2 regions of the Thiocapsa rosea genome follow, and region 2 is predicted to be linked to the other one. Evidence: predicted binding sites of a transcription regulator. Region 2 holds the regulator's gene; the other holds the start of a gene.
What was found. The regulator FNR, encoded in region 2, switches genes on or off when oxygen is low (the NO sensors DNR and NnrR bind a similar motif). The targets are predictions, from matches to a motif close to TTGATNTANATCAA.
Positions count from the first base shown of each region.

Region 1 (15,574 bases), 250 kb from region 2:
TCGGTCCCGGTCGGTGTGAAGGGCACGGCGGCAAAGGCGGGTGCGGGGCGCATCGGCTTTCTCCGGGTGCAGGTGGGGCAGGTGCAGTCCACGCCGTGACGTGGGCGAGCGGTCAATTCGGTGTCGGGCGTGTCGGCGGAAGGGGTGGCTGGCGGGTCGGTTGGTCCGGGCGCACAGGCCACCCGCAGCGCCGCCTCGGTGTCCGGCCCGATCAACCCGCTGACGGCCAGGCCCTGGCGCTCCTGGAAGGTGCGCACGGCGCTGCGGGTCGGAGCGGCGAGTACGCCGTCTACCGGCAGCACAAGGCCCAGCGCGCGGTTCAGGCAGTCCTGCACCCAGCGTACGTGCTCGGAGGGGGTGGCCTCGGGCGACGCGGATGCGGCCGCGTCACCACTGGTCGCACCATGCGCCAGGGGCTCGTCCGGCTGCTTGGTCGCGGACGGGGTCGGCGCGATCGGCAGCACCGCCAGGATCGGCCGCACGCCGACAACCGGTCGCAGCGGCAGCATCGGCAGGCGGGGCAACCGCCTCAGCGGGCGCATGGGCAGCGGGCGTGGGCGGGCGCCAGCCGTCGGGAGCGGTCGCCGGATCGCTGGCCGCCGTTGCGGCGTCGAAGCGGCGCGCGGCGAGGGCCGTTGCAACTTTGACCCGGTGCGCCGGGGCGACGGGCTGCCGCGCACCAGGCGGCGACGCGCGATCTCATCTGCGGCGGGATCAGCGAAAGGCAGTTCGCCAGCGACTTCGGCCCAAGTGTCGGGTGCTTCATCGTCCCATTCACCGAGTTCGTTGTCCCAGCTACCCGTCTCGCCGACCTCTGCGAAGGCGTCGGCCATGCCGGAGCCGGCCGGAGCGGCCGCGAACTCAGGGTCAAGTTCCGGAAACGGGGCGGGGCGAAAGCGCAGCAGATCGTTCATCATCGGTTCTCCAGGCCGGCCGTCCGGCGCGCGTACGGGAGGCGAGTCCGGCCAGCGCATGGGCCGCGAGGTCGATCTCCCAGGGTTGATGATCGGCGGTCACGAGCAGGCTCAGCGCCGTTGGGTGCCCATCCTCCAGCTGGTGCAGCACGGCGGCGATCCCCCCCGCCGCGAGACCGGCATGAACTGCTGGGGCGTTGGCGCTTAGCGCCGGGGTCTGTACCGGGAACAGGCCGCCTCGGACCCGGATGCCGTATCCGTCGAGCCGGCGGTGCAGGCGCCGGATGGAACGGAGCAGCCGCGCTCGCCGAGCTTCGCCCGTTGCGCGGTTTTCGGCTAAGGCGTGGTCGGCCGCAGCCAGGTGCGCGGCCGAGGGCGGGCTGCAGTGGGACCGCGTCCGGCTTCGGGCGGCGAAGGCCGTGATCAACGCCCGATTGCCGGCCAGCACCGCGACCGGTGCGCCGAGGCCCTTGGCCAGCGACGCGATCACCACCAGCGCTGGCGAACGCAGACCGTGCCAGGCGGCGGTGCCGCCGCCGTCCCGCCCCCAGGGTTGCCCAGCGTCCGGCGAGCGCCCGAGGATGCCGAGCGCCTGGGTGTCGTCGATGATCAACAGGCCGTCAGTGGCCGCGACCAGGGCCAGGTAGTCCGGCAGTGGGGCCGGTGCGCCGGTCGCCGGGCACAGGCCATCGGCGACCACGATCGGCCGCCTCCCCTGCGCCGCCACGGCGGCGATCGCCGCGTCGAGCGCACCGGGGTTATGGTGCGCGAGGGCGAGCACCGGAATTCCCGACGCGACGACCTGCGGCAGACCCCATCGCAAGATCGGATAGGTCCCGGCCTCCACCAGCAGGGCTACCCGACCACCCGCGACCAGTTCCAGCAGGTCTAAGGCCAGGTGCAGCGTCGACGGCGCCATGACCGCCGCCTCGCAGCCCATCAAAACCGCGAGCCGGGCGGCCACTGCAGCCTCGGCGGGCGGCGGTTGCAGCGCCGCCGGGCGACCCGTGGTCAGGGCTGCCCAGGGGCAGAGGCTGGCGTGGGCGTGGCGCATCCCGAGATACAGGGCCGAGGTGAAGTCGGGCATCGCCGCGCCGCACTCAGTCCTCCCGCCGCTGGCGCGGCACCGCCGCCGGCAGCACCGGTACCGAGGCACCGGAACGCCGCGCCCCGGCCGGCAGCATCGCGACCCCGGCCGGCGCCGGCAGCACCCCGCGGCGGGGCTGGGACGCCAGGCGCTGCGCGAGCAGCGTCGAGGGCTGCAGGTAGCGGGTCGCGGCTTCGCGGTGATCGGTGATGTCGGCCATCAGGTCGACGCCGGTCACCGCGAGATATCCATAGAGATAGCGCTGGATCTCCGGCTTCCAGTAGCGCGCCCAGTTGCGTGCCTGCTCCTCGGTGTTGTCGAGATCGCTCCAGTCGCCGAAGCGGATCGACAACAGGATGCGCTCCCCGTCCACCGCCAGCTCGTTGAAATGGGTGATGGTGGTGTCGCCCCAGCCCTGGAGCTTCTTCATCGCGTCTACCGCGCCCATCCATGCCTCCTGGTACGGCACCATGTGCCGACCGCGCAGGAATTCGCGCATCTCCGGGCGGGCCAGCAGCCATTGCTCGGTGAGCATCTCGGCACGCGAGGTCCAGGGCAGGTCGCCGTACTGGTTGTGCGCGCCCTCGGCCAGCAGCAGGTGCACGTCCTTCAACGCATTGAGCAGCGGGAAGGCGTCGGCGATGATCGTGGTGTCGGCGTCCTCGCGGTAGAAGATCGCTGTCCGATACAACAGGTTGTGGAATGCCTCGATGAACTTGGAACGGCTGTCGGCCGTTTGCAGTTCCGGCACCGCGCGCCCGACCAGCTTGACCCCGTAGTGGTGGTCGTACTCGAAGGCACGGCGGCGCACCGTGAGCCGGTTGTTTTCGTCCTGCACATAGCCCCAGAGCAGGTTGTTCAGCGGTCGCAGCGGATCGAGTTCCAGTTCGGCGAGGGGGTCCACCGCCCCGGAGCGCTGGTTCTGGAAGCGCAGCACGATCGCGTTCATCGTCTGTGCGACCATCCCCTCCTCGTGCCAGTAGGACCAGATTAGTTCGAGCAGGCTGGGGTTGCTGAAGCGGTGCAGCAACACGCTCTGGCAGTGATCCTCAAACTCGGCAGCATTGCCGGGGGAAAACGATCCAAGGGCGCGGACGATGCGGTCGAGATACGGCAGCACCGGTGTACCGGCACCGACGTATTGACCGAGCCGGCGCTCGAGGTCTGCGAACGTCGCGCCCGGGTCGTTGAGGCGGTAGCGCTCACTTTGCTCCGAGCCGGAATCGAGCAAGCCTTTGCCGCCCCAGTTGCGGTCGCGAATCATCCCGGCATCCGTGGTGGTATCAGGCGGATCCCACGGCGACGCACGGGCGATCATCCCGGCCTCCAGGGTTAGGAAGACCTGGGTCGCGAGCTTCAGCACCGAGTAGGCGTAGGGACCATGCAGACTGAGTTGAGGCAGATTGCCCAGCCGGTCGCGGACCTGCTTGAGTTCAATATCATCGGGGGTGCAGAACAGCCGGTCGATGAACGCGCGATAGCGTTCGAACCCCAGCGCGTTGGTGCGGTTGCGGATCAGCGCCCAAAGGCCCTGGTCGTTGGTCTCGTTGGTCGCGGCCCGCTGCAGGAAGGTACGCGTGGAGATCGGTGCGCCGAGGATGCTGAAGCGCTTCACAGGAAGAGTCCGCTCAGTCCAATCGCTCTCGGTCACCTCATCGCAGTTGTCGTCCGTCGCCACCTGCGCGACTGCCTCATAGGAGCCTTCGGCCAGACCCGCGGTGGGCAGATCCCAGGTCAGCCTCTTCTGGTTCGCTTCCAGTCTTTTCGGGCTCGTCGCCGAGACCTCTGAGGGTTCCAGGCTGGTGTCCTTGATCCGGATGCGAAAGCAAGAGTCGAAAACCCGGTCTTTGCTTTCTGGAGTCAGTTCGGTCGGGTTGAAGACCAGCGTGAAGGTGATGTTGCCGCCCTCGTAGGCATTCGCGGGTGTCACCGTGAGCGTTGCCATGATGGGGTTCTCCGAATGTGGTCAGTGAAGGGACGCCCGCGCGGGCGGTGCCGCCCGCGCGGCGCAGATGGCCTTGGCCTCCAGCGTGCTGCGCATGGCCCAGTGGGTCAGCAGCCGCGCCAGCAGTTCGCCCTCGTCTTCCGGGCTCAGGTGCCCGTCCGCCTTGGCCTGCCCAAGCACCGCGAAGGCCAGAGCCGGCGGCGCCCGGTACAACAGCGCCGGTTGCCGGCGCCAGGTCTCGAAGCGGGCGAGCAGCCGGGCCGGCTGGCGCGCATCGAGGTCCAGCACCTCGCGCAGCGAACGCCCCCGCAAGGCCGCCGGGCGGTGATTCACGACCAGCCCGATGAACTCCGGTAGGGTCGCCTCGACGCGGCCGATCAGGTCGCGCCGGACCGGGTCCAGCCGGTCCAGCGGATAGAATGCCTGCCACAGTCGGGCAGTCCGGGCCCATTGCGGGTGCGGGTACAGCGCCGCGCCGATCGCGCAACTGATCTTTACTCGCAGCCAGGGCATCGGGTGCGGGTCGTCGAGGTTGAGCCGGAACACGAAGGCCCGCGGCAGGCTGACGACGCCGATCAGCCCAAGCGTCGAGGCCAGCCCGACTCGTGCAACCGACCAGAAGTCGGCGAGGATCTCCGACAGCCAGCGCTCGAACAGGGCCCAGACCTCGGGGTCCCCCGAGGCGTGCGGTTCACCCTTCAGTACGGCGGCGAGCGACGGCACCAGGTCAAGTAATGCCGATGCCTGATGGCCCACCTCATGCACCAGCGACGAGGCGATGCCGCTGCCGATCATCCGCTCCCGCGGCACCCGGATGATCGCGACCGGGTTCTCGCCACCGCCGGGCAGTCGGGTGCGGGCGCGGCGGATCGCCGCACCGATACCGCGGTCCAGGTAGCAGATCACCGGCGGCGGGGTTAGATAACCGGGTAGGGCCAGCGCATCGCTTGCCACCACGTCGAGCCCGGACATCCAGACCCCATTGTCGCTCTCGCTGCGCTGGGTGATCACGTCGCTGAACAGATCGAGCTGTGTGAGCACGGCGTTGAACCGCAGCCGCAGCCCGATGAATCGCCGCTGCGCCAAGGCCGGACTTGCGGCACGGCCGGATGGTCCGTGCAGCCAGCGCAGAAAGGCGACGATTCCCGACTTCAGTTCATAGCGTCCCCGGGCCAGCAGTTGTTCAATCGCGATCTGCGCCGGCGGCAGCAGGTTCGCCGCCGGCAGCATCGGCTCGTTGAGCACGAACGGCTTGATCCGGGCGACCCGCGTCTGCAGCGCGCGGGCCTCCTGGTCCAACAGCAGATGGGCGGCAGTCGCGGCGTCCATGACCGCTACAGCCCGAGCACGACGATTTTATTGCCGCGGCGCATCCAGCGCCCGCTCTGCGCCCGGCCCGCCAAACCGAGGGCAGAGGAGGTGCCGATCGCCGGCGCCACGGCCGGACCCGGCCGCCTCGGGGCGGTCGGCCGCAACAGGCCGGGCGCATGGCGCTCGGCTGCGGCGATGGCTGCGGCACGGGCCGCCGCAACCGGATTCGGCGAGGCCGGAGCGGTGGCAGCGTTGCGCACCGCGGCACCGGCGAAACGGACAAAGTGCCGCGCGACCTCGAACTCTTGGTCTTCACCGCTCAGACCCTCGAGTTCGAGCCCGAACAGCCGGCCCGCCGCAGTGCCGGCCTGCGTGCCGAGCCAGCGTCCGGCGGCGCTGCCGGCCCTGCCACCGACATAGCGGCCCGCCGCTCCCCCGGCTATGCGGCCGGCCGCCCCACCGGGGACCCCACCGAGGCGACTGCCGGCCAGTCCCCCCGCGGCCGACCCGACCCGACCACCAGCCCAGCTGCCCGCGGCCGAGCCGAGCTGATCGCCCACCCAGCCGCCGACAGCCGGGAGGGCCTGCCGGGCCGCGCCCTTCAGATAGCCACCGAGCGCCTGTGCTGTGGGCGAGCGGACGGCCTGGCCGATGACCTGGCCAGCCCGCCCGATCAGGGCGCCAAGGAACTGGTCCAGCTCGGCGTCGGAGGTCGTCGCCAGCAGTTCGCCGGCCAGTTCCATCTCCTGCGCCTCGTCGAACACCATCTCGCCAGCTGCGGCGAAGGGCTCTTCGCTGGCCTCGAATTCAAACGCCTCGGCCTGCAGTGCGGACGCGCCGTTGTCCGCAGGCGGCTCAGCCCATTGCTCGAAGTCCGCGCCGGACTCGAGCCGTACCCGATCGAGATCGTGCATGTCGATTCCTCTGGAAGACCGGTACTCAGACGTTCAGCAACAGCACGTTGCGGCCCTGGCGGACCCAGCGTCCGGAACCACCGGCCGGCATCGGCGGCCGGCGCGACGGGCGGCCTTGCAACAGGCCCGGCGCGAGTTGCGCGGCGGCGCTGGTCACTGCCTGCTGCGCGGCGGCGGCAGTATTCGCACCGGCTGGGGCTTGCAACGCCGCTCGCACCGCCTGTCCGCCGAGACGCACGAACTGCTTGGCGCCCTCGAACTCTTGGTCCTCCGGGGACAACATCTCGGCCTCGAGGCCGAGCGCGCCGCCAGCCGCGTTGGCCAGGCCGCTACCGATCTTCGCGCCGAGCGGGCCGCCGACCATGCCGCCCAAGGCAGCGCCCGCGAGCGGCAACGCGCGCTTGGCCGCGCCCTTCAGGAAGCCGCCGATTTGCCGGCCAAGCGGCGAGCGCACCGCGCGCCCGACCGCGCTGCCGACGCGGCGCACCAGCTTGCCGAGGAACTGATCCAGTTCCGCCTCCGAGTCGACCGCCAGCAGTTCGCCGGCCAACTCCATCAACTCGGCCTCGTCGAAGACCTCATACTCGAACTCGAACTCGAACTCGTGCTCGGCCTCGCCGCTCCAGTCCGGTCCCTCGAACTCGAAGCTCTCGAGCTGGGTTCCGAACGGGGCCTCGAACTGGGGAGAGAATTCCGCAAAGGCGTTTGGATGATCCATGACCTGACTCTCGCGTGTTGGGGTTGTGGAGGCGGGAGCCAGTCGCTCCCTATGGCGTCTGTGAGCAGCCAGCGTGCCAACGCATGGGGCCGCGTCGTTGCCGGGTTCAGTGCGTGGCGCCAACGAAGCGGGCTTCGCTGACCAGGGGAAACCGGGCTCCGCAGGCGAAACGTGCTTCGGCGGCTCCGCACCTGCCGGCTCACCCTTTAGCGCTAGGGCCCTGTCGGCTCGGCGTAGCCTGTGGATCAGCTGGCGCTGGCCGAAGGTGTTGCCGCTTTCCGCCCGGCGCAGGTCAGCCGGCGAAGGGCATCGGCCGAGGCGTTGCTCCGACCGGTGAGCCGTTTCGCGCTTAGCGGTTACGACACCCGGTGCCGAGCTAGAGGTGCCCTTCGCCGTCGCGGGCGACGCCGAGCTAGGCTGGGCCGATCAGGGAAGGGATTCGTTCCCGGGCATAGGCTGCCGGCGCAGCGGGTGCCGGGTTCGGCGATTGCGGGATGGGTGTCGGAGAGCGAATTCGAGTACAAGTGCCGCGGGATCCAAACCCTGACCGCCCCTAGCCAGGCGGTGCTGGGCCGCGTCCTCGCGCGCTGCGACGATACGTCTAGTGCCCGGCAGCGATCGGCTCGGGCGAGCATTCCGTCGAGGTGCCGCCGTCGGCGGGCGATCGTTCCGCGATGACGGCGTGCAGGGTCGACAACGCTGCATCGAGTACGGGGGACTCGCTCTCCAACGGATAGACCACATAGGCCGGCAACAGAAACTGCGGGCTTTCGGGTGCGACGTGCAGGCATCCCGCACGCACGTACGGTGCGGCGACGCGCTCCGGGACGAAGCAGGTCCCTCCGTTGGCCAGGATCAACTGCAGACCGAGCCAGCCGATGTTGGCCATCTGGGCAGGCCGTTCCAGATTCGGGTAGACCTTGCTGTGCTGGGCGTAGAAGGTCGGTCCCCAGCTCACGTAAACATAGCCGTCGTCCAGTTCGGTCCGCTTCGGATCGCTGGTCACCAGGACCAGTGTCTCGTCGAACAGGTGCTCGACTTGAAGGCCGGCGCTGTGCTGCGGTGTGTACATCAGCGCGAGATCCAGCGTGCCCTCGACCATGCGCCGCATCAGGTCCTCCTCGAAACCGATCTCGCTGCTGATCGAGACATCCGGTGCCTGCTCGCGCATCCGACCCGCCCAGAGCGGTAAAAAGCCGTCCCAAAGGGCGATCCGTGCGCCGATCGTGATGCTGGCTCGAAAGCGGCTGGGGAGACCGACGTCGTGACGGGCCTGCTCGAGCGTCAGCACCAGTGACTTTGCGTGCCGAAGAAATCGCCGACCTGCGGGCGTCAGCGTCGCCCCCGAGCGATTGCGCACGAACAACCGTGCGTTCAGGTAATGCTCGAGACCCTGAATGCGTGCGCTGACCGTGGATTGGGTGACGTGCACGCGGTTGGCGGCCTCTTGGAAGCTCCCGTGCGCGGCCACCGCCAAGAAGGTCCTGACCTGGTCAATGTCCATAAGCCATGTCCATCATGACATGCGCCCGTTTCCTGTTGGATGCGCTTTGTATCGATCCATCAGCGTCGGAGCGGACGCGGTTTAGGTGCTTGAACATGTCTTTGGTTGAAACCCCGTCGTGGATAAGGTTCCCGGGTCATCAAGGCTGTGGGTTCCGATGCAGCATACCGCCATGAGGTCGGGTTTTGAATCGAAAACGTCGATATCTATCGCCGAAAGGATTCGTTTGTCTTGGGGTCAAGTAGCAGCTAATTTGATGATAGAGATCAAGATCGATGGAGTCGGAGACGAGACGATGATTGACGTAAAGGTGTCCATGAAGGTCACGAGCGAACCGCTCAAACGCACGCCAGTCGTGCTCAAGCTGGATGCGGACGGCTCGGAGACCGCGCCGGTCTTCACCGACCGCGCGGGTGTGGCGCACTTTGATCTGCCGCCGACCAGCGGGAAGATTCTGGTGTCCGGTGTGGAGCGTTTCGACGGTCGTCTCGACGGCGAGATCCCGATCGAGCTTTGGTCGATCACGCAATCCGAGCGGGACTCGAAGGGCTTACCCGGCGAGTTTCCCTCCGGCAGCAACGCCTACCCGAGCATGACCACGCGCAGCATCCAGGTCGGTGACCGCGCGATCCTCACCGACAGCGAAGGCTACCTCGTGGATCCGTCGGATTGGTCGGAGGAGTTTGCCCGCGCCTTGGCGGCTCATGACGGGCTGGAGCTGAACGCGGAGCATTGGGAGATCATCCGCTTCCTGAGAGCGAGCTATGCCAAGCATGGCACCCAGGCCATGGTGCGCGACATGATCGCCCACTTCCGCAAGGTCTGGGGGGGCGAGAAGGGCAGCAACCGCTACCTGCATCGACTCTTCCCGCGCGGCGGTCCGCAGAAGCAAGGCAATCGGTTGGCCGGGCTGCTGCGCACGAAGGGTGAGCACTGAGCGGAAGTAAGCGTTCACACCCCGCCCCCCCTCGCGGAGGGCTGGGGAGAGGGGGCGCAGTCGGATGAGGTCGATTCAGGTTTGCGGTCCCGCTTTTGAAGGCGCGGACCGGAGCAGGGCAGCGAACCGTCGATAGGTGCGCGCCACCCCGATGAGCAACACGAGCAAGACCAACGAGGCCAGTGCGAGCGCGATGCCTGCAGGTCGGGCCAAGACCGGAACCCACAGGCTGCACACGAGCAGCACCAGGGCGGCGAGATGTAAGCCGAACTGAACCCGTGCCCACCGCGTCGACAGCAGGCTGCCCATGTGCGGGATGCGCAGGTCGAACCGTCCGCTCGCGAGCTGGCGATGCTGGAGGTGAAACCAGGTCAAGAACGGCAGGATCTTAAACAGCATACCGGCCGGTAGTCCGACGCCGACCCCCACCAACAGCAGCACGCCGATCAGGGTCGGCGGCGCCGCGAAGGCCCAAGCGAGCGCAGCGCCGCAGAGGCTCAGCATGGCCGCCCACCAGTGCAGCAGGGTCGGGTCGAGTCGTGGTCGCTCGCGGCGTTTGATCAAGCGCAGTGTGATCAGGGCAAAGCCGAAGAAGCCCAGCGTGATCGCACCGAAGACGGACTGCCCGACGAGGTCGGCCCCCAGTATCCAGGCAGCACTCGCCACGCCGATCCCGACCAGGACGGCCGGTGCAAACCAGCGCCGCATCGGCGCCGGAAAGGCCGGGGTGACATAGAACATGGGCAGCACCTGGATCGCCACGCCGACCACCAGCAACCCGACCCAACCCATCAACCCCCAAGCGGCGTGCGTATCGACCCAGCGGGTGTGCTCGGCAACCCGGATCCACCCCTGGAGGACGGCGACCAGCAACAACCCCAGGGCGACCGTGAGCGCCAGGGCCAAGGCGGCCGTTCGCAGCGCCAGCAAGGTCCCCGGCGCACCACGCGCACGCACGAGGGCGATCGCGAGCGGGACCACAAAGACCAGGAACCCCAGCGCAGCGGCGCCGGCCCCCATCCAAAGTAGGGTTGGGCCGCCTCCCGCAAGCCCCCAAGCCAGCCCGGCGGCGCCGAGGGTGAGCAAGAGATGTGTCGCCGTGCCGACCAGGCGCACCGCCGGGACCGGCGCGCCGGCGACCACCGGCAACATCTGAAGCAGCGCACCGCACATGATCAAACCGAGATAGCCGATGGCGATCAGGTGGGTCGCGGCGAGTGCGCCGGGCATCCAGCGCGAGATCAGGAGGGTCGGGCCTTGCCAGGCCAAGAGCAGGCCGGCGGCGATCGCGAACAGCGGCGCGGTGAGGAAGAAGCGCGCGGGGACGTCGATCGGCGGGGCCTGATCGAGCGAAAGTCCGCCGGTGCCCATCATTTTTTTGAACCGCGTTCGGAGTGCGTGAGGTCGCTTTGTCGTTTGGTTGGAGCGTCGTGGACACTTGAAGCCATTGGCGCGACGCGGTTCAGAAAAATGAATAAATTGATCTTTTTAAACTGCGCGGCGCCGACGCTGGCGAGCAGGGAAAGACCTGGAATCCGAGCTATGAGCACCGTGTGGCCCAACGAGCAGCGCGGTTTAAAAACGGCTCGCGCCCTGTTGCCGTAATCGACTGACCGGACGCTGACGCGCGGCCACGGCCGAGATCAGGATGCGATACCGATCGCCGTCCGAGCTGATCTCCCAGCGGTAACCCATGCGTCGCAACATGTCGTAGAGCGGATAGGGCTCGCGACGGTGGAGCACGCGCAGACGATCGCCGGGCGGCAGGTCGGCGAGTGCATCGAGGATCCGCTCCATCGGCTCCGGGGCGGGAAGATCGCTGACGTCGAGTGTTCTGTCCATGGTCTTACGCTGCCTGCAGCCGAGTCAGGATGTCCGGGGTCTGGTCGGCCAGGTTCTCCTCGGCCATCGGGTAGAGGATGCCTTCTTCCTTCGAGTTGTGCTGTTGGATCAGCAGATGGAGTGTTTCCAGGATCCCGAGACAGGCATCTGCATCCTGCGCGCCGACCGCCTCGCTGAACTCCTCGACGAGACTGCGCATCTGCCCGTGCTCCATGGTCATCATGCCGGTCGGCCCGGACGCCCAAGGGCTGACGGCGACCAGCTCGGGAAAGAGGATCTGTTCCTCCATGTCGAAATGGTCGATCAGGGCCTTGGAAAACTCCGTTGCCTGCTCGGCGAGTCGCGTCCAATTGCCGTTCGAGATCGCTCGCTCGCAGGCGGCAAGCAGATGGTCGCATCGCTGGTGGTCGTCGGTCATATAGGTGGCGATCGAGTCGGTCATGGCGAATCCTCCGGTTGACTGGCCCGGCATTCTCCCGGCATCGCGCGGGTCGTCCTTGACCTAGGTCAGATCCCATCGCACGCGATCGCGCGGGTAAGGCCCGCAAACCCGAGCGGCCCGCGCGGATTTGACCTGTGTCAAGGACGACAATGAGGTCGACTGTCAATCTTCATTGACACTCACCACAGGCCGGGGGCTCGACGCATGCGCATTCTCTTCATCCACCCAAACTACCACTCGGGCGGCGCCGAGATCGCCGGCAATTGGCCGCCGGCGTGGGTGGCCTATCTCACCGGTGCGCTCAAGACCGCGGGCTTCACCGAGGTGCGCTTCGTCGACGCCATGACCAACGATCTGTCCGAGGAGCAGGTCCGCGCCGCCATCGTCGCCTATCGCCCCGACATCGTCGGCTGCACGGCCATCACGCCCTCCATCTACAAGGCCCAGCGTCTGCTCGAGATCGTCAAGGAGGTCGACCCCAAGATCGTCACCGTCCTCGGCGGCGTGCATGCCACCTTCATGTACCAGCAGGTCCTCGGCGAGGCGCCCTGGATCGATGCCATCGTGCGCGGCGAGGGCGAGGAGATCGTCGTCGATCTGGTGCGCACCGTCGACGAAGGCCGCTGGCCCGAGGAGCGCGGCAAGGTCAAGGGTCTCGCCTACGCCGTCGACGGCAAGATCATCGCCACCCCGGCCGCCCCGACCGTGAAGGACCTGGACGCCATCACCCCCGACTGGGGCGTGCTGGAATGGGACAAGTACAACTACATTCCGCTCAACAAACGCGTCGCTATCCCGAACATGGCCCGCGGTTGTCCCTATACCTGTTCGTTTTGCTCCCAGTGGAAGTTCTGGCGCGACTACCGCATCCGGGATCCCAAGAAGGTGGTCGACGAGATCGAGACCCTGGTGCGCGACCACGATGTCGGTTTCTTCATCCTCGCCGACGAGGAGCCGACCATCAATCGCAAGAAGTTCATCGCCTTCTGCGAGGAGCTGATCGAGCGCGATCTCGGGATCCTCTGGGGCATCAACACCCGGGTCACCGACATCCTGCGCGACGAAGACGTGCTGCCGCTCTACCGCAAGGCCGGCCTGATCCATGTCTCGCTCGGCACCGAGGCCGCGGCCCAATTGAAGCTTGACCGTTTCAACAAGGAGACCACGGTCGCCGACAACAAACGAGCGATCGGCCTGCTGCGCGACGCCGGCATCCTCACCGAGGCGCAGTTCATCGTCGGACTCGAGAACGAGACCGCCGAGACGCTCGAAGAGACCTATCAGATGGCGCGCGACTGGAAACCGGACCTCGCCAACTGGGCCATGTACACCCCCTGGCCCTTCACGGATCTGTTCCGCGAGCTGGGCGACAAGGTCGAGATCTTCGACTACGAGAAGTACAACTTCGTCACGCCCATCATCAAGCCGGCCGCCATGGATCGCGCCGAGCTGCTCGACCGCGTGATGCACAACTATCGCCGTTTCTACATGCACAAGGCGCTCTTCTCCTATCCCTGGGCCGGCAGCGGCGAGCGGCGGCGTTATCTGCTCGGTTGTCTGAAGGCGTTTCTCAAGGCCGGTTTCGAGCGCAAGTTCTACGATCTGGGCAAGGTCAACTACTGGGGTCCGCAGTCCAAGAAGAAGGTCGACTTCCATTTCGACCCCAAACGTACCCGCGTCGCCGAGGGCGGCACCGACTGGAAGGCCAAGCACAGCCGCAAGATCAAGGGCGACGTCCAGGCCCAGATCATGGCCTGCGGCGGCGGCAAAGAGCAGCTCGATCAGGCGGAGATCGATGCCCTCACGGTCGCACCGCCGACGTTGCCCAAGACGGTCGGCAAGGCGTCGGTCAAGGTGATGATCGAGTAGGTGCGCTTCACTCTGCCTAGGGTTTAGAAACGTTGCCGCACGGCGGTGCGGGACCAAAGCCCTCGACGTCGGGCTTCGGGTCTCGGGCGGTCTCGGCAGAGCCGGCGGCGCAACACTATTCCCGCGCCGCCGGTACGATGGACAGCGGCTGCTCGGTGCCGTCGCGCTCGACCGTGACGGTCACGGGCTCCTCGGCCTTCAGCGCATTGAGCGCATAGGTGTAGTCGTAGATGTTCTCGATCCGGCGACCGGCGACCGACACGATCAGGTCGCCGGCACGCATGCCGCCGCGCTCGGCCGGTCCGTCCTTGGCGACCCCGTCGACCAGCACGCCCTTCAGGTCCGTCTTGTCGTAGGCCGGGATGGTGCCGAGATAGGCGCGGAGGTTGGCGCGGCTTGCGCCCGTGCTCGGTTTCTCCTGCGCAATATAGTCCGGGGCCGCCTCGCGGACCGCGACGGCCCCGGCGAGGAGACCGGCGAGACGGGCGACGCGGGTCAGACCCTCGTAGTTCAGCCGATCGGCCGTGTCGCGCGAGGTGTTGTAATCCTGGTGCACGCCGGTGACGAAGTTCAGGATCGGCACGCCGGCGAGATAGAAGGAGGTCGAGTCGGTCGGCAGATAGGCATCGTCCTGGACTTGGAGCGGCAGGCCGACGGGGACATTGCGCCGTTCGATTTCGCCGCGCCAGAGGCTGCTCGATCCGGCGCCTTGGATGCTGAGATGCGAATCCAGGCGACCGATCATGTCGAGGTTGAGATACGCCAGCACCTGCCCGCCGAGACCCGCATCGCCCGAGGTGCGTGCCTCGACGAACGCGGCCGAGCCGAGCCGGCCCATCTCCTCGCCGGTCCAGGCCGCGAAGATCAGGTCATGACGCAGATCGAGCGCACCGCGGGCCTTGCGGCTCGCCAGATCCTCGGCGATTTCGAGCAAGGCGGCCACGCCCGAGGCATTGTCGTCGGCGCCGGGATGGATGCGCCCCGGCATCTCGTCGCGCGAGTCGAGCCCCGTGCCGTCGCCGATGTGGTCGACATGGGCGCCGACGATCACGACCTGCTCGCTCGGCCGATCGCCCGCGAGCAGGCGCCCGAGGACGTTGCGATCGACCGATTCCTCGCGTTGCAGACGGATGTCGGCGGCCAGTCGAAGATTCGGCAGGACAAAACCCGACACGGCCTCGCCGCCGTCGAGCGCCTGCTGGACCGCGGCGAGATCCTTCCCCGCCGGGGCGAGCAACTGCTGTCCGACGGCATCCGTCACCGAGATGACCGGCAAACTGCCGGGCCCCGCGCCCGCCTCGTTCTCGAGCGCGACGAGCTGATCCTTGACCCGTGCGCTCGGGCCGCTGACCAGGATGAGGCCGCGCGCGCCCTGCTCGCGCGCGACCATCGCCTTGAAGCGCAGATCCGCGTATTCGCTCAGATGTTGACGACGCTCGGGCGAGACGTCCTCGGGCAGACCGCGAAAGGCCAGTACCCAGCGGCCGGAGACATCGAGATCCCGATAGCTGTCGTAGGCCGGCTGGCCCTCGGCGGCGGGCGCGACGATGCCGTAGCCCGCGAAAACGGTCTCGGCCGGCTCGACCGCCCCGCTGCCCGAAAAGGCAAGCGGCCGCCAATCCCGGTCGACCGCGAGCTCGGCGGCTGGGCCATCCGGGTCGGCGAGCGTCAGACGATTGCCTTCGGCAAGCGTGACGCCCGAGATGAACCCGTAGGGCTGGAACCAGGCGCCGTCATCGCCGGCGGGTCGGAGCCCGATGCGGGCCATCGCCTCCGCGACATAGGCGGTTGCGAGACGGCTGCCCTCGGTCCCCGTCATGCGGCCGGCCATGGGCTCGGCCGTGAGCGCGTCCACATGGGTTCGCAGATCCTCGGCGGCGATCTCGGCGCGGGTCGGAGCGGGCATCCTCATGCCGGATGCCGGGTCCGGCGATGTTGCGGCGTCCTCGGGCGTGTTCAGCCCGAGCAGGGTGCGCGCGGCGGCATCGTCCCAGTCCGCGATGAAGATCTGTGCCTGCTTGTCGGCAGTGCGGCTGCTCGCCCAGGCGAGCTGTTTGCCGTCGGGCGTGAAGACGGGCAGACCGTCGAAGC
Region 1 covers NZ_RBXL01000001.1:2,529,441-2,545,014, forward strand. The annotation lists gene BDD21_RS11165 (peptidoglycan-binding protein) at 1-917, opposite strand, end outside; gene BDD21_RS11170 (aminotransferase class I/II-fold pyridoxal phosphate-dependent enzyme) at 868-2,001, opposite strand; gene BDD21_RS11175 (hypothetical protein) at 2,015-3,946, opposite strand; gene BDD21_RS11180 (hypothetical protein) at 3,968-5,275, opposite strand; gene BDD21_RS29030 (hypothetical protein) at 5,281-6,171, opposite strand; gene BDD21_RS11190 (hypothetical protein) at 6,197-6,889, opposite strand; gene BDD21_RS11195 (LysR family transcriptional regulator) at 7,491-8,393, opposite strand; gene BDD21_RS11200 (TusE/DsrC/DsvC family sulfur relay protein) at 8,689-9,330, shown strand; gene BDD21_RS11205 (hypothetical protein) at 9,406-10,704, opposite strand; gene BDD21_RS11210 (DUF2249 domain-containing protein) at 10,906-11,172, opposite strand; gene BDD21_RS11215 (hemerythrin domain-containing protein) at 11,177-11,614, opposite strand; gene bchE (magnesium-protoporphyrin IX monomethyl ester anaerobic oxidative cyclase) at 11,819-13,483, shown strand; gene BDD21_RS11225 (M28 family peptidase) at 13,599-15,574, opposite strand, start outside.
Region 1: the regulator FNR is predicted to act here: its motif matches at 11,742-11,755, upstream of bchE (magnesium-protoporphyrin IX monomethyl ester anaerobic oxidative cyclase).

Region 2 (15,574 bases):
TAGTGCTTGGCAAAGGCAAGCACCGCGAAGTTGTGACGCAGCAGCTGCAACTCCTCGTCCTTGGCATCGCGCTCTCCCTCGATAGTGTCTCGGATCAGGCGACGGACCTGCGCGTCGGAGAACGGGCCTTCCCCCAGGTCCATGGACTCGCGATCCGCCGCGGCCTCGGTCGCGTTCAGCAGCTCGGCGCCGTACTTTTTGATGATGCCATGGAAGGTTGCGGGCAGGAACTGCCACACACCGGTCGCCGAGCCCAGCCGGCCCTCGGCGATGGTGGGCCGCACGTGGTCGTTCCAGGTGTAGGCGCTTTCCATCTCTCCGGTGGCGAGCGCCTGTCCGAGATTCGCCCCGGTGCGCTCGGCGACCTCAAGCAGAACGAGCATCTGTCGCGGGGAGATATCCTGTCTTCGGTCGTAGTCGCGCCACCGGGTCTCCGACCAAGCGCGATAGGCCGCGAGCGTGAACTCATGCGCACTGCCGTCCGTGGTGTAGACGGCATCGGTCACCGAAACCGCGCTCGTCGCCTCCTCCTCGCTGAACTCAGCCGTGACCGTCCCGGCGGCTGCCGACATCGAGGTCAGCGCCCAAGCCGCGACCCCGACGAGATCGCGCATGAAGCCGAACTGACTCATCCTCATTTACGCTCGCCTCCTTTAAACCGCGTCTAGAGCAACATGCGTCATTTTCCTGTTGCGTTTGGCTTCGGAGATGTCCTCGATCTCGGTGAGACGCGGTTTAAAATTTAAAATTTTTTTCAATCACTTAAACCACGCCAACTCCAGCGCTCGTCAAGCCTGCCGGGGCCGATCCCATCCAAGAACATCGCATACCCCGCCGGGCGCGGTTTAGGTTCAAAAAAGCGTCCACCAGGCGACGGCAAGGCCGGCCAGGCCCGCAGAGACCAAGGGTAGGGTGACGCGCAGACCCAGCGCACGGCCACCGACCGAAGCCGCGATGATACCTTTGACCAGGCTGTTGACCGCCGCAGCGATGACGATGCTGGAGACCGCAATGCCCGTGGGGAGTTCATCCCGGCTCATGCGCGCGATCGCGAGCGTAATGGCATCCACATCCGCGATACCCGAGGCGGCGGCCAGCATCATGATGCCGCTCGCACCGACCCAGCTCTCGATCCCTTTCGCCGACACCATGACCAACGCCAGCAGAAGCCCGAAGCCGACCGCGGATTTCAGCTCCAGCGGGTTGTCGAGAAGCGCGTCCGCGTCCCCGCCGTCGTGCGACTGGGTGATCCAGTAGAAGGCCGCGAATCCGTAGGCGATCAGGGCCATCGTCGCGGCAGGCCAGAGCAAGAACGGCAGCAATGGCGGATGAATCAGCGTCGACACCAAAAGCATCCGGGGGAACATGGTCGCGCAGGCCACCAGGATGGCGGTGGCCAGAACGGGGGCCATCTCCACACGGGCGCGCGCCAGGCGCGAGAAATGCAGAGTCAGCGCGGTCGACGACGCAAGCCCGCCGAAGAGCCCGGTGAACAGGATCCCGCGCCGAGTCCCCACCAGCTTCATCGCGTAATAACCGACGAAGGAGATGCTTGCGATCAGCACCACCATCCACCAGGTTTCACGTGGGTTGACGGCATTCCAGGGGCCGTACCCCTGATCCGGCAACAGCGGCAACGCCACCACCGAGATGAGCAGCAGGGTAAGACCGGCCTTGAGATCCTTCTGCTCGATGGCGTGGATCCAGCGATGGATCAGCGGCTTTGACCCGAGCAGCAGGGCCGTGACCACGGCCGCCGCTGCGGCGGCGGCCGGATCGCCGAGCACCGCAAGCGCCCCGAGCAAGAAGGTCATCAGGCCGGCGACGAGGCTGGTAATGCCGATATCCTCGTCGTGCCTGTAGTCCAGGACGTGCGCAACCGTCAGGGTGCCGGCAAGCCCCAGGAAGATGAGTCCCAGCGTCAATCCGCCCGAGGGTCCGGCCACGAGGCCGGAAATCCCGCCGAGAAACCCGAGCAAGGTGTAGGTGCGAACACCCGCGACGCGTCGCCCTTCCTCGGCGCTGCGTTCCTTCCAACCGCGCTCCACACCGATCAGCAGACCGATGGCCAAAGCGACAGCCAGCCCGACGAAGACTCCGGTGTCCTCGAGCATCACGCGAGCGCGTCGGCGCGGCTCGGTTTGCTCTTCAGGGCGGCTGTCGGCCCCGAGCCGCAAGAGATCCCGCGGATGCACCCGAAATCCCGCCCCCATCGGCGCCGGGACGCCCGGATCACGATCATACCGAGCCTCCGATCTCGACGAGCTCGCGCAGAACCGTCGTCGCATAGGCGCCGGCAGGCAGGGAGAAGGCCAGCCGCAGTCCGTCCTCGACCCGTTGCGCGCTCAAATCGGCCACCGGCAGACGGAGAGAGCGGCGCTCCTGCGCCAGACCGAAGGCGGCAAGCCCGTCGCACCAGGTCGGGAAGCGCATGCCGGTTGCATCTTCGAGCTGTCGGACCGATCCACGCGAAGGCAGCTCGCCCTTGCCCCACAGGGGACCCGTCGGGTGTAGGTCCATCTCGTCGCAGCGCGCACGCGTCTGGGCATCGAGCGTCTCGGCGAGAAAATAGGAGTGGGATCCGGCGAGCTGGAGACAGTCCCCGTCGAGCGGACTGTCCCAGTCGCCGCGCCCGACCCGTTCGGCCAAGACCTCGTTGAAGATCTGCGAGCGTGCGGCGGAGAGCCAGAGGCCGGACTGATGGCGCGGGACTCGGCCGGCCGTCCCGGCGAAGAGGGCATGGGCACGCACCAGATTGGAGTGGTCATGCCCGAAGCGCTGCTCGCCGAAGTAGTTCGGGATCCCGCGCGCGCGGATCGTCGCAAGCCGTTCGTCGAGCCCGGGCACGGTCTCGCGGTTGAGCTCGCGCACCAGGATCTCAAAGCGGTTTCCGGCCAGGGCGCCCCGCTTGAGCTTGCGTCGATGCGGATGCGCTTCCAGGACCTCGATGCCCTCCTCGGCGAGGTCCGACCAATCCGGTATGCCCTCACGCGGACGCGGGATCGAGAACCACTGGAGCGTTACGGCGTGCCGGTCCTTCAGGCCGGCATAGCCCACCGTGGAGACCGACACACCGCCGATGCGCGCCAGACGACGTGCCGCCCACTCGGTATTGGCGCCGGTTTTGCGGACCCGCAGCAGGAGATGGTCGCCCTCGCCGTCCGGGGCGAACCCGAGCTGTTCCTCGACCCGGAAGTCCTCGGGTCGAGCACGCAACCGCCCGATGGCAAGTGGAGCGCCGTGCGCTCGGGGTAGCGAGTCAACCGGGATCCAGCTCGGCAGCGACACCTTAGGCGTCCGCCAACAGCACCACGGCGCTCGCCGCGATGCCCTCGCCTCGGCCCGTGAATCCCATCTGCTCGGTCGTGGTCGCCTTCACGTTCACGCGCGCGGGGTCGCAGCCCATGTCGGCGGCAAGACGGGCGCACATCTCCGGGATATGGGCCGCCAACTTGGGGCGCTGGGCGATGATGGTGAGATCGGCGTTGTGCACGCGCAGCCCGCGCTCGGCGAGGCTCTCGATCACGCGCCGCAGCAGGATGCGGCTGTCGATGCCGGCGAAGGCGGCGTCCGTGTCGGGAAAGTGCCGGCCGATGTCACCGAGTCCGGCCGCGCCGAGCAAGGCGTCGCAGAGTGCGTGGATGGCCACGTCGCCGTCGGAATGCGCGAGCAGGCCCTGATCGTGCGGGATCTCCAGACCGCCGATCACCAGCGGGCGTCCGGGGCCGAAACGATGGGCGTCGAAGCCCTGACCGATGAGCATGTTGGAAAGCCTCCAGCCTTCAGCCCCCGGCCTCCAGCCACCATCGCGCGAGCATACAGGGGGAAGGAGGCAGGAGGCAGGAGGCTCCTAAGAGTTTGGAGTTAGCCCAGCCGCCCCTGCTGTTGCAGGTAGAAGCGGGCGAGCGGGAGATCCTCGGCGCGCGTGATCTTGATGTTGTCGGCATGTCCTTCGATCAGGCGCGGGGCTTGACCGATACGCTCCATGGCCGAGGCGTCGTCGGTCACCAGATCGTTGGCGGCCAGCGCGTCGGTCAGTGCGGCCCGCAACCGGCCGAGACGAAACATCTGGGGTGTAAAGGCGTGCCAGAGCGAGGCGCGATCCACCGTGGCGCCGATGCGATCGTCCGTCTCGGCCCGTTTCATGGTGTCGCGCACCGGGATGCCGAGCAGGCCGCCGACCTCGTCCTCGATCAGGGCCTCGATCAGTCGATCGAGATCGGCCGGGCGCAGACAGGGACGCGCGGCATCATGCACCAACACCCAATCCTCGGCATGGGCCCGAGCATCGAGTGCATCGAGCGCATTCAGGACCGAATGACAGCGCTCGGCCCCGCCGTGGGCGCGGGTCACCTTCGGGTGGCCGGCATAGACGGTCGCCTCCCAGTAACGGTCGGTCGGATCCAGTGCCACGACAACGCCTTCGATCCTGACATCCGCCACGAAGAGATCCAACGCATGATCGATCACCGCTCGACCGGCGAGATCCAGATATTGCTTCGGCGTTGCACTGCCCATGCGGCGCCCGACCCCGGCTGCCGGAAGCACGGCCCACAAGGCGGGGGTGAGGCTCATCGCTTGGTCTCCGCCGGTGTGCTCTCCGGGCGTTTGCGCTCGATCACCTGAATGAAGATCTCCCCCGGTTTGATCATCCCCAGATCGCGGCGCGCACGCTCCTCCAGTGCCTCGACCCCTTCGCGCAGGTCCATCACCTCGGCCTGAAGCTCCTGATTGCGCGCGCGTAGACGGACCAGCTCCTCCTCCTGGGCCGCGATCTCGTTCTTGAGCCCGTGGACCTCGGCCAAGCTCCCCTCGCCGACCCACAGCCGAAATTGCAAGCCGGCGAGCAAGAGGATCAGCACGAGGATCAAGAGGCGCATCGCGGGTGCCTTCAGTGTCGGAAGCAGCGGACGGAGACGCCCGACCTCCGCCCGCCAAACATCAAAGCCACTTAAAGGCAGAGCGACCCGCATAGGTGGCCTCGTCGCCCAACTGGTCTTCGATCCGCATCAGCTGGTTGTATTTGGCGACCCGGTCGGAGCGCGACAGCGAGCCGGTCTTGATCTGGCCCGTGCCGGTCGCGACGACTAGATCGGCGATGGTGGTGTCCTCGGTCTCGCCCGAGCGGTGCGAGACCACGGCGGTGTAGCCGGCGGCGTGGGCCATGGCGATCGCCTCGAGGGTCTCGGTCAAGGTGCCGATCTGATTGACCTTGATCAGGATGGAGTTGGCAACGCCCTTGTCGATGCCTTCCTGCAGGATCTTGGTGTTGGTGACGAAGAGATCGTCGCCGACGATCTGGACCTTGTCCCCGAGACGCTCGGTCTGGCGCTTCCAGCCGTCCCAGTCGCCCTCGGCCAAGCCGTCCTCGATAGTGATGATGGGGTACTTATCGACCCACTCGAGCAGAAGATCGGTCATGCCGTCGGAGTCGAGCGTGCGGCCTTCGCCCTTCAGATGATACTTGCCGTCCGCGTAGAACTCGGACGCGGCCACGTCCATCCCGAGATAGATGTCCGAGCCGGCCTTGAACCCCGCCTTGTGGATCGCCTCCAGGATCGCCTCGATCGCCGCCTCGTTGGAGGGCAGGTCGGGGGCGAAACCGCCTTCGTCGCCGACACCGGTGGCTAAGCCGCGCCCGTGCAGCACGGACTTGAGCGCATGGAACACCTCGGCACCGTAGCGCACCGCCTCGCGGATACTGGGCGCGCCGACCGGCAGGATCATGAACTCCTGAAAGTCCACGCTGTTGTCCGCGTGCCCGCCACCGTTGATGATGTTCATCATGGGCACGGGCAGGCGATAGGGTCCGGCCGACAGAGACATGAAGAGCGGCAGCGCCTTCTCTTGCGCGGCGGCATGCGCGGCGGCGATCGAGACACCGAGCAGTGCGTTGGCGCCGAGGCGGGCTTTGTTGTCGGTCCCGTCGAGCGCGATCATGGCGCGATCGAGCGCCGCCTGGTCGCCGACCTCCATGCCGACGACCGCCTCGCGCAGCTCGCCTTGGATGTTGGCGACGGCGGTCAGGACGCCCTTGCCGCCGAACCGGGAGCGGTCGCCGTCGCGCAGCTCCAATGCCTCGCGCGATCCGGTCGAGGCGCCGGACGGCACGATGAAGCGGCCGATCGCGCCGTCGGCCGTGATGACATCGGCCTCGACTGTGGGGTTACCGCGGGAGTCCAGAACCTCGCGGGCGCGAACATCGACGATTTCGGACATGGCATGTCTCTCCAAAAACAAAAGCAAGAACGGCGCGGTTCTTCAGAAGAATCGCAGGAGTGTATAGGGCCTCAACGGGGAGTCTCGCGACGATCGGTCCGACGCCGACGCGTGTCCGATCGCGTTGTTCGATTCAAGGCGCCTGCTCTGCAAAACCGGCCGACTTGACCAGTCGGTCGATCTGAACCAGGGTTTCGAGCAGACCACGCATCTTGTCCAAAGGCCAGGCATTGGGGCCGTCGCTCAACGCCTGATCGGGATTCGGATGGGTTTCCATAAAGAGCCCGGCGATGCCGACGGCCACCGCGGCGCGGGCCAAGACCGGAACAAACTCGCGTTGACCGCCGGAACGATCGCCCTGCCCGCCCGGCAGTTGCACCGAGTGTGTGGCATCGAAGACGACCGGACAGCCCGTCTCGCGCATCACCGAGAGCGCGCGCATGTCCGAGACCAGGTTGTTGTAGCCGAAGGAGACGCCGCGCTCGCAGACCATGATCTGCTCGTTGCCGGTCGCGCGCGCCTTCTCGACCACGTGGCGCATGTCCCACGGGGCGAGGAACTGACCCTTCTTGATGTTGACCGGCTTGCCCTGGCTCGCAACCGCTTGGATAAAGTTGGTCTGGCGACACAAAAAGGCCGGCGTTTGGAGGACATCCACCACATCCGCGACCTCACATAGCGGGGTGTCTTCATGCACGTCGGTCAAGATCGGAACGCGGATCCGCTCACGCACGCCATCCAGGATCGCCAGACCCTGCTCCATCCCGAGACCGCGAAAGCTGCCCGAGGAGGATCGGTTGGCCTTGTCGAAGGACGACTTGTAAATGAAGGGGATCCCCAGATCGTCGGTCAACTCCTTGAGCGCGCCGGCCGTGTCCTCGGCAAGCCCCGCGCTTTCGATCACACAGGGACCGGCGATCAGGAAGAGCGGACGATCCAGGCCGACCTCGAAACCGGGGAGCAGCATCATGCCGCGGCACCCTGAACGAGGGTGCGCCTCGCAAGCGCGGCACGGACGAAGCCGCAAAAGAGCGGATGCCCGTCGCGCGGGGTCGAGGTGAACTCCGGATGGAACTGGCAGGCGATGAACCAGGGGTGATCCGGGATCTCGATGATCTCCACCAGCCGGTTGTCGAGCGACCAGCCGGAGAAGCGCATCCCGGCGTCCTTCATCACGTTCAGGTAACAGATGTTGAACTCGTAGCGATGCCGATGGCGCTCGCGGATCTGCGGTTTGCCATAAACGTTTCGTGCAAGACTACCCGGCTCAAGGCGACAATTCTGTCCGCCCAAACGCATCGAGCCGCCGAGATCCACGCCCTCGTCACGGGTCTCGATCCGACCGCGCTCGTCGCGCCACTCGGTGATGAGCGCGATCACGGGATGTGGAGTCTGGCGATCGAACTCCGTGCTGTGGGCGCCCTCCAATCCGGCAACATGCCGCGCGTACTCGATGACCGCGATCTGCATCCCGAGACAGATCCCGAGATAGGGGATGCGGTGCTCGCGCGCGTAGCGGGCCGCCTGAATCTTGCCTTCGATCCCGCGCTCGCCGAACCCGCCCGGCACCAGGATGGCATCGAGTCCGTCGAGGCTGTCGGCCCCCTCCTGCTCGATCACCTCCGAGTCCAGATAGACGATCTCGACCTTGGTCTTGGTGTGCACGCCGGCGTGGGCCAGTGCCTCGGAGAGCGACTTGTATGCCTCGGTCAGGTGCATGTACTTGCCGACCATGCCGACGCGCACGACCTGCTCGGGGTGATCGAAGCCCTCCAGGACGCGGTCCCATTCGCGCAGATCGGCCTCGGGGGCCTCGATCCGGAACTGGCGCACCACCAGCTCGTCGAGCTTCTGGTCGTGCAGCAGGCGCGGGATGCGGTAGATGTTGTCCGCGTCCACGGCCGAGATGACGGCGTCCTCGGTGACGTTCGTGAAGAGCGCGATCTTGCGCCGCTCCTCGTCCGGCAGGTGCTTCTCGGCCCGACACAAGAGGATATCCGGCTGGATCCCGATGGAACGCAGCTCCTTGACCGAGTGCTGCGTGGGCTTGGTCTTGATCTCGCCGGCGGTGCGGATATAGGGCACCAAGGTGAGGTGCATGAAGAGCGCGTTCTCGCGCCCCTCCTCCACCCGCATCTGGCGGATCGCCTCCAGAAAAGGCAAGGACTCGATGTCGCCGACCGTTCCGCCGATCTCGACCATGGCCACGTCCGCACCTTCGGCACCTAGACGGATCGCCTGCTTGATCTCGTCGGTGATGTGCGGGATGACCTGAACGGTGCGCCCGAGATAATCGCCGCGGCGCTCCTTGCGGATGACGCTCTCGTAGATCTGGCCGGTCGTGAAGTTGTTGTTGCGACCCATCGGGGTGCGTAGGAAGCGCTCGTAGTGGCCCAGATCGAGGTCGGTCTCGGCCCCGTCGTCGGTCACATAGACCTCGCCGTGCTGGAACGGACTCATGGTGCCCGGATCCACATTGATGTAGGGATCGAGCTTGATCATGGTGATCCGCAGGCCGCGAGCCTCCAACAGCGCCCCGAGAGACGCCGAAGCGATGCCTTTACCGAGCGACGAGACGACACCGCCGGTGATGAAAATAAACTTGGTCATGGGGGTAGAGGAGGCAGTCGAGGGCAGTGGCCCGGATCCGCCGACAAGCTACCAAAAACCCCGCAACTGCTCAATGCGAATGCCGCCGATCGGCCACTCGGAAGGGCTCGACGCGACCAGGTCCGGCGGTTCCGCGGAGGCCGACTCCGTGTACGCGCGCGACCTTCACAAAACCCGAGGAGGTGTTTTATAGTCGGGTTGGTTTCGCAAAGGACGAAACACACCTTCTCGGCTTTGCAGGCGCTCGATAAGATCGGGCGCCGACGCAGCGGCCTTGATCGATGTTTGACCTAAGAAGATGAGCAGAAACACAGGAGCGTCAACAATGCGTCAGTCAGCAAAATTGATGAGTGCAGCCGCCATCGCAGCGGCCGCCGCCTTCGCCGTGAGCCCGGCGCAAGCCTGGTGGGGTGGACCGGGTTGGGGTGGCCCTGGCTACGGTGGTTACGGACCCGGCTACGGCTCCGGCCTCGGCGACATGTTCGGCGATATGCTCGGCGACGGATGGGGTGACTTCAACATGAACATGAGCGGCGGCGGCCGCGGTTACGGCCGCGGTCGTGGCTACGGAAGCGGTTACGGACGCGGTTACGGCTATCCGGGGTACGGCTACGGTTACCCCGGGTACGGTTATGGCTATCCCGGTTACGGCGCACCCTTCTACGGCGTGCCTTATGCCGCTCCATACGCCGCGCCCGCTGCCCCCGCGACCGGCGAAGCGAAGTAAGCCATACGCAGATTCGGTAGGCTCGCGTCAAGGCCGCGCCCGCGAGGGCGCGGCCTTTTTTACGCGTCGAGGTCGACCGGATGACAAGAAGATAATCTTCGCTTGATCCAGATCAAGCGACGGTTCAAAATCTGTCGACCGAAGATCGAGGGGCGATGCCGTGAGCCACCATAAAGTCATCTCGCTGGAGACTATTCGCATCGCCTGCAGGAACTGTTCCCTGTCGTCGCTTTGCTTGCCCATGGGCCTTGCACCGGATGATGTCGAGCGACTCGACGAGATCGTCAAACGCACGCGTCCGCTCCACCGGGGTGATTTCCTGTTTCGCGACGGAGACCGATTTCGCTCGCTCTACGTCGTGAAGACCGGCTCGGTGAAGACCTTCGCACCCAGCCCCGAGGGCGGCGAGCAGGTGCTGGGCTTTCATCTCCCCGGCGAGGTCATCGGACTGGATGCCATCGACAAGGACATCCACGCCTGCTCGGCAAAGGTGCTTGAGACATCCGCCATCTGCGAGCTCCCGTTTACGCGGCTCGAAGAGCTGACCGCAACCATCCCCAGCCTGCAGCATCAGATGTTCCGACTGCTCAGCAAAGAGATCGGACACGACACGGATATGCTCTTGCTGCTCGGCAAGAAGAATGCCGAAGAGCGGCTCGCCGCCTTCCTGCTCAGCTTGTCGAAGCGTCTGCACAAACGCGGGCTGTCCGCGACGGACTTCTATCTGAGCATGTCCCGGCATGAGATCGGCAATTATCTGGGGCTCGCCGTCGAGACCGTCAGCCGACTCTTCACGCGCTTCCAAGACGACGGCCTGATGAATGTCGACCGCAAGCACATCCAATTGCTCGACGTGGGCATGCTGGAGTCGCTGGTGGGCGGCGCCGGGCAGAATCGGCGCCAACAGCAGCAGAGCTAAACTGCGCCCGGTGAGATGTGAGATATCGGTCGTATTGGATCGGCCCCGGAGCGACCAAGCACCCCGGAGTCGGCGCAGTTTAGGCGTCATCCTTCCACGCGAAGCCAAAGACAACCCTCGGCACTCGCGGCCTGGATGGCCATGAGGCGCTCGGCGTGTGCGTCGAGCGCTGCTTGGTCGGCTCGAATCACGCGAAGTCTGGGCCGACTCGGATCCAGTCGGCCGCGCTGCCGAGCGTCCGGCCCTGCATGAGACGGCGTCGCGACCTCCTCCCCGAGACTCAAGGCCACCTGCCCGCCGGTCATGGCGAGATAGACATCCGCCAGGATCTCGGCATCGAGCAGAGCGCCGTGCAGGTCGCGATGGCGATGATCCACGCCGTAGCGCTTGCACAAGGCATCGAGGCTGTTGCGCTGCCCCGGATGGATGCGCCGAGCCATGAGCAGCGTGTCCGTCACCTCGCACAGGTCCGGGATCCGCGGTGCTTCGGCGTTCCAGCCGGCAATCTCGCGATCGAGAAACCCGAGATCGAAGGCCGCGTTGTGGATGATCAGCTCGGCCCCTTCCACGTAGTCCAGAAAGCCCTCGGCAATCTCGGCGAAGCGCGGCTTATCGGCGAGAAAGGCGTTGGTGATCCCGTGCACGTCGGAAGCGCCCGCATCGATCTGCCGATCCGGCTGAAGATAGCGATGGAAGTTGTTTCCGGTCAGGCGCCGGTCGATCAGCTCGACACAGCCGATCTCGATGATGCGATGGCCAGCCTGTGGATCGAGACCCGTGGTCTCGGTATCGAGCACGATCTGTCTCATTATAAACCGCGTCCAGAATGAAACCCGCCGGGTTGCAGGCAAGCGAGTCCCCGCGGACTCCAAATGCCTCGGACCTGACGCGGTTTAAAAAAGGAAAATTTGAACATCTGAATCGCGTCTGCGCCGACGCAATCCGAATCACGCGACGCTGAGTCGACGCGAAAACCGCGCATGTCATGCCGGACGCGATTCAGCCCCGATCCCGCGATTCGCCAGCTTATCCGCACGCTCGTTCTCGGCATGACCGGCGTGGCCCTTGACCCACTTCCAACGCACCTGATGAGCGCCGATGGCGCAATCCAGACGTTCCCAGAGGTCGCGATTCTTGACCGGCTTACGATCGGCCGTCTGCCAGCCGTTGCGTTTCCAACGCGGCATCCATTCCTCGACACCGCGCTTGACGTATTGAGAGTCGGTGACGATCTCTAGACAGGTCGGACGCTTCATGGCCTCCAGCGCCATGATGACCGCCATCAGCTCCATGCGGTTGTTGGTGGTCGCGCGCTCGCCGCCGCAGAGTTCCTTTTCGACCTCCCCCCATCGCAGCAGGACACCCCACCCCCCGGGTCCCGGATTGCCCTTGCAGGCACCGTCGGTATAGGCGCGCACGCAATCAGGCATGACCGGCCCTGCGTGTCGTCGGCTCAGCAGCACCGCCGCGCAACAGCGACCGCCCCCAAGCCGGGCGCAGCGGCGTCAAGGTCGCCACGCGTTTGACGGCCCGGATCAAATAGACACCACCCAGGATCGGCCAGAGGCGCCGACCCAAGGTGTCGAATGCCGCACAGCTCGGCCCCAAGGCGCGCCGGAACGGCGGCCGAAACATGATGTGCTCGCGAAGCTCGATATCGAAACCCAACACGGACAACCAATCCTCGATTTGATAAGCAGTGCGGAAACGCCCGCACCAAGGGACCTGCGTACCGGAGCCGTGCAGCAGCGACCAGAGGCCCCAGGCACTGAGTGCGTTGAAGCCCAGCACGATCACCCGCCCCTCCGGGATCAGAACGCGCTCGACCTCGCGCAGCACCGCTTGGGGATCGGGCGAGAAATCCAGGGTATGCGGCAGCAGGAGTGCGTCGATCGAATCGCTCGCTAGCGGCAGGCGGCTCGGCAATCCGACGATCTCGCGCCCAGCGTGACCGGAGGGCTGCTCGCAGGGCATCAGGATACGATGGCGGATCCGGCTCGAGGCCATCGCGTCTCGAAAGCTCTCGGTCACGCCGATCTGGACCAGGTAATAGCCAAAGGTGTCGCTCAGCAGCCGCTGAACGCACGCGCTCTCGAGCGCCGCCACCTCGGCTCCGAGCGGCGACCGGTACCAGTCTTGTAGTTCTGCCAGGGGTGAACCCGGGTCCTTGCGCACAGTCATGCCGATGCCTCTTCAAGAGCCGCATGTTAACCGTGATTGAGCGCACTGTCGTGCGGACGTCGAGCGGAATTTCCTGCGACCGGATCTGGAATTAACGGCCGGCTTTGGGTATGATGCTTTCCTAATTCCTGGAAAACTCAATTAAACAATCACTTACCGGGAATTCCTAGGGGGGAAACATGCCTGATGCCGCACGTTTTGCGCGCTCGCTCGGCGCGCTCGGCGTTCTATCGCTGCTCTTGAACGGATGCGCGACGGAGACCCGCATGGTCGATAACGACTTCGGAGACTCCGGCTACTCAGGCATGGTGTCCGCTCGCGAATACGGCTTCGTCCGACCGGCCACGGATGTCGTGGTCATGGAAAGATACACCGCCGGGCGTGCGGATCCGCGCGGTGACCTTTGGAACCGTGTCCGTACCGGGATGAGCCTGGATCTCCACGCAGACGCACGCATCGACAGCACGGTGGAGCGCTTCCGCCGAGACCCCCAGTATCTCTCCAGGATGTCCCAGCAAGGGATGCCCTATCTGCATATGATCGTCACCGAGATCGAGCGGCGCGGACTGCCGATGGAGCTCGCCTTCCTGCCTCATGTCGAAAGTCGCTTCAATCCGGTGGCCACGTCGCCGAAGGCGGCCGCCGGGATCTGGCAGTTCATGCCTTACACCGGGCTCGAGATGGGCTTGAGACAAGATGCCTGGTACGACGGCCGACGCGACCCGCTGGCCTCCACCGGCGCGGCACTCGACTATCTCGAGCAGCTCAACCGACGCTTCGACGGCGACTGGGCGCTCGCCATGGCTGCGTACAACTGCGGTCCGGGTCGCGTGGCCGCCGCACAGGCCGCCAATCGCCGCAGCGGCAAGCCGACCGACTACTGGTCGCTCAACAACCTTCCGAACGAAACCAAACAGTATGTGCCGCAGATCCTCGCCACCGCGCGCCTGGTCGCCGCACCCACCCGCTACGGCCTCAACCTTCCGCCGGTGCCGGATCGTCCCCAGCTCGAGGTGGTTCGCACGCAGCAGCCGGTCGATCTGAACCGGGTTGCCTCGGCGACCGGCGTGCAGCTCTACGAGCTGCAGCGTCTCAACCCCGCACTCAAGCTCGGACGGACGGCTCCCGACGGCCCCGGCCATATTCTGGTGCCGGCCGGGACCGGGCAGCGGATCGGCAAGAAGATGGGCCAGGTCCAGATCATGCCGGCCAGGGCCTCTGCGGCCCAGTCCCGATCCAGTGCCGCAACCCGCTCGACGCTCGCGCGTGCCGAGCGCCATAAGATCCATGTGGTGAAGGGTGGCGAGACCATCGCCTCGATCGCGCGCGCGAACGGTATCGAGCCGCGCGCACTCGCGGAGCTGAACGGCATCTCCGTTCGCGAGCCGCTGCTCTCGGGTCAAACACTCAAGGTCCAGGCGACCGATGACTCCGCCTTGATCACGCACTTGGTCACCAAAGGCGATTCGATCAAGACACTGGCCAAGCGCTACGGGGTCAGCGTCAAGGATCTCCAGCGTTGGAATCGGCTCGCCGAGACGCGGCTGAATCCGGGCGACCTGATCCTCATCTATCCGCCGGGGCGGGCTCCGACCTCCTGACAGCTGACTCATTCGGCTGGTACACTTCGGCGAAGCGCGTCAGCGCTTTTAAAGGCACTTCCGAAGGGGGCAGTTTCGATGTCGAATCACAAGAATGTCTTGGGTGAGCCCCTCGAGCCCTGCTCGACCGATCCCTTGACCGGCTTCACGCGCAGCGGCGACTGCGAGACCGGCCCGCAGGACCTGGGATCCCATACGGTCTGCGCGCGCATGACCCGCGAATTCCTCGCCCTGAGCCTCGCCCGCGGCAACGACCTCGTGACCCCTCAACCCGAATACGGCTTCCCCGGCCTCAAACCGGGTGATCGCTGGTGCCTCTGTGCCGCGCGGTGGCAAGAGGCCCTCGAAGCCGGCGCAGCCCCGCGCGTCGTCCTGAGGGCGACCCACGAGCGCGCACTTGAGGTCGTCAGTCTCGCCGACCTCAAATCGCATGCCTTCGACCTGTCGTGAGGCAAGGGCGAGATCTGGTCGCGCACCAGGCCATGCCTTGATCATCGCCGCAGTGCTGTCGATGGGTTCGGCGCCCGCACCGGCGATGTCGTACCTCCCGATCGCGGATCCGAGCGCGCCCCCAACCCACGCACCGTCCCATCGTGCCCCCCCGGGCAAGGCAGACCGGTTGGTCGTCAAGAAGGCCGAGCGTCGCCTCTACCTGATGCAGGGCGACCGAACCTTGCGGAGCTATGAGATCGCGCTCGGGTTTCAGCCGATCGGGCACAAGACACGCGAGGGCGACGGCCGCACCCCCGAAGGACGCTACCTGCTCGACCGGCGGAACGACCGCAGCCGGTTTTATAAGGCGCTGCACATCTCCTATCCAAGCCCCGGCGACCGATGGCGAGCCGAGCGTCGCGGAGAACCGCCCGGAGGGATGATCTTGATCCACGGCCAACCGAACGGAAAAAACCGCTCGACGCGGATCGAGGATGATTGGACGCTTGGCTGCATCGCCGTCTCCAACCGTGAGATCGACGAGATCTGGTCACTCACCGTCGACGGGACGTCGATCGAGATCTTGCCATGAACCCAGAGCCATCGAAATCGCGCATCGTGTCGGTCGGCGGGCGGCTCCTCTCCTGGGTCGAGATGGTCGGTCTCGTGGTGATCGCCGTCGCGACGCTCATCGCCGGTATCCAGGAGATCACGGAGATGGTCGGCCGCCGCGCGGTCAGCCTCGGCGATCTTCTCCTGCTCTTCATCTATCTCGAGGTGCTGACGATGGTCGGCATCTACCTGCAATCCGGCGCCTTGCCGATCCGCATGCCGCTCTATATCGCAATGGTTGCACTCGCCCGCCACCTGATCATCGACATGAAG
Region 2 covers NZ_RBXL01000001.1:2,774,911-2,790,484, reverse strand. The annotation lists gene BDD21_RS12400 (peptidoglycan-binding protein) at 1-638, opposite strand, end outside; gene BDD21_RS12395 (MgtC/SapB family protein) at 852-2,195, opposite strand; gene truD (tRNA pseudouridine(13) synthase TruD) at 2,239-3,288, opposite strand; gene ispF (2-C-methyl-D-erythritol 2,4-cyclodiphosphate synthase) at 3,290-3,763, opposite strand; gene ispD (2-C-methyl-D-erythritol 4-phosphate cytidylyltransferase) at 3,865-4,575, opposite strand; gene ftsB (cell division protein FtsB) at 4,572-4,880, opposite strand; gene eno (phosphopyruvate hydratase) at 4,942-6,219, opposite strand; gene kdsA (3-deoxy-8-phosphooctulonate synthase) at 6,353-7,189, opposite strand; gene BDD21_RS12360 (CTP synthase) at 7,186-8,829, opposite strand; gene BDD21_RS12355 (sulfur globule family protein) at 9,155-9,556, shown strand; gene fnr (fumarate/nitrate reduction transcriptional regulator Fnr) at 9,717-10,475, shown strand; gene dnaQ (DNA polymerase III subunit epsilon) at 10,562-11,284, opposite strand; gene rnhA (ribonuclease HI) at 11,459-11,905, opposite strand; gene BDD21_RS12335 (class I SAM-dependent methyltransferase) at 11,898-12,656, opposite strand; gene BDD21_RS12330 (transglycosylase SLT domain-containing protein) at 12,836-14,257, shown strand; gene BDD21_RS12325 (DUF2237 family protein) at 14,336-14,707, shown strand; gene BDD21_RS12320 (L,D-transpeptidase family protein) at 14,793-15,281, shown strand; gene BDD21_RS12315 (phosphate-starvation-inducible protein PsiE) at 15,278-15,574, shown strand, end outside.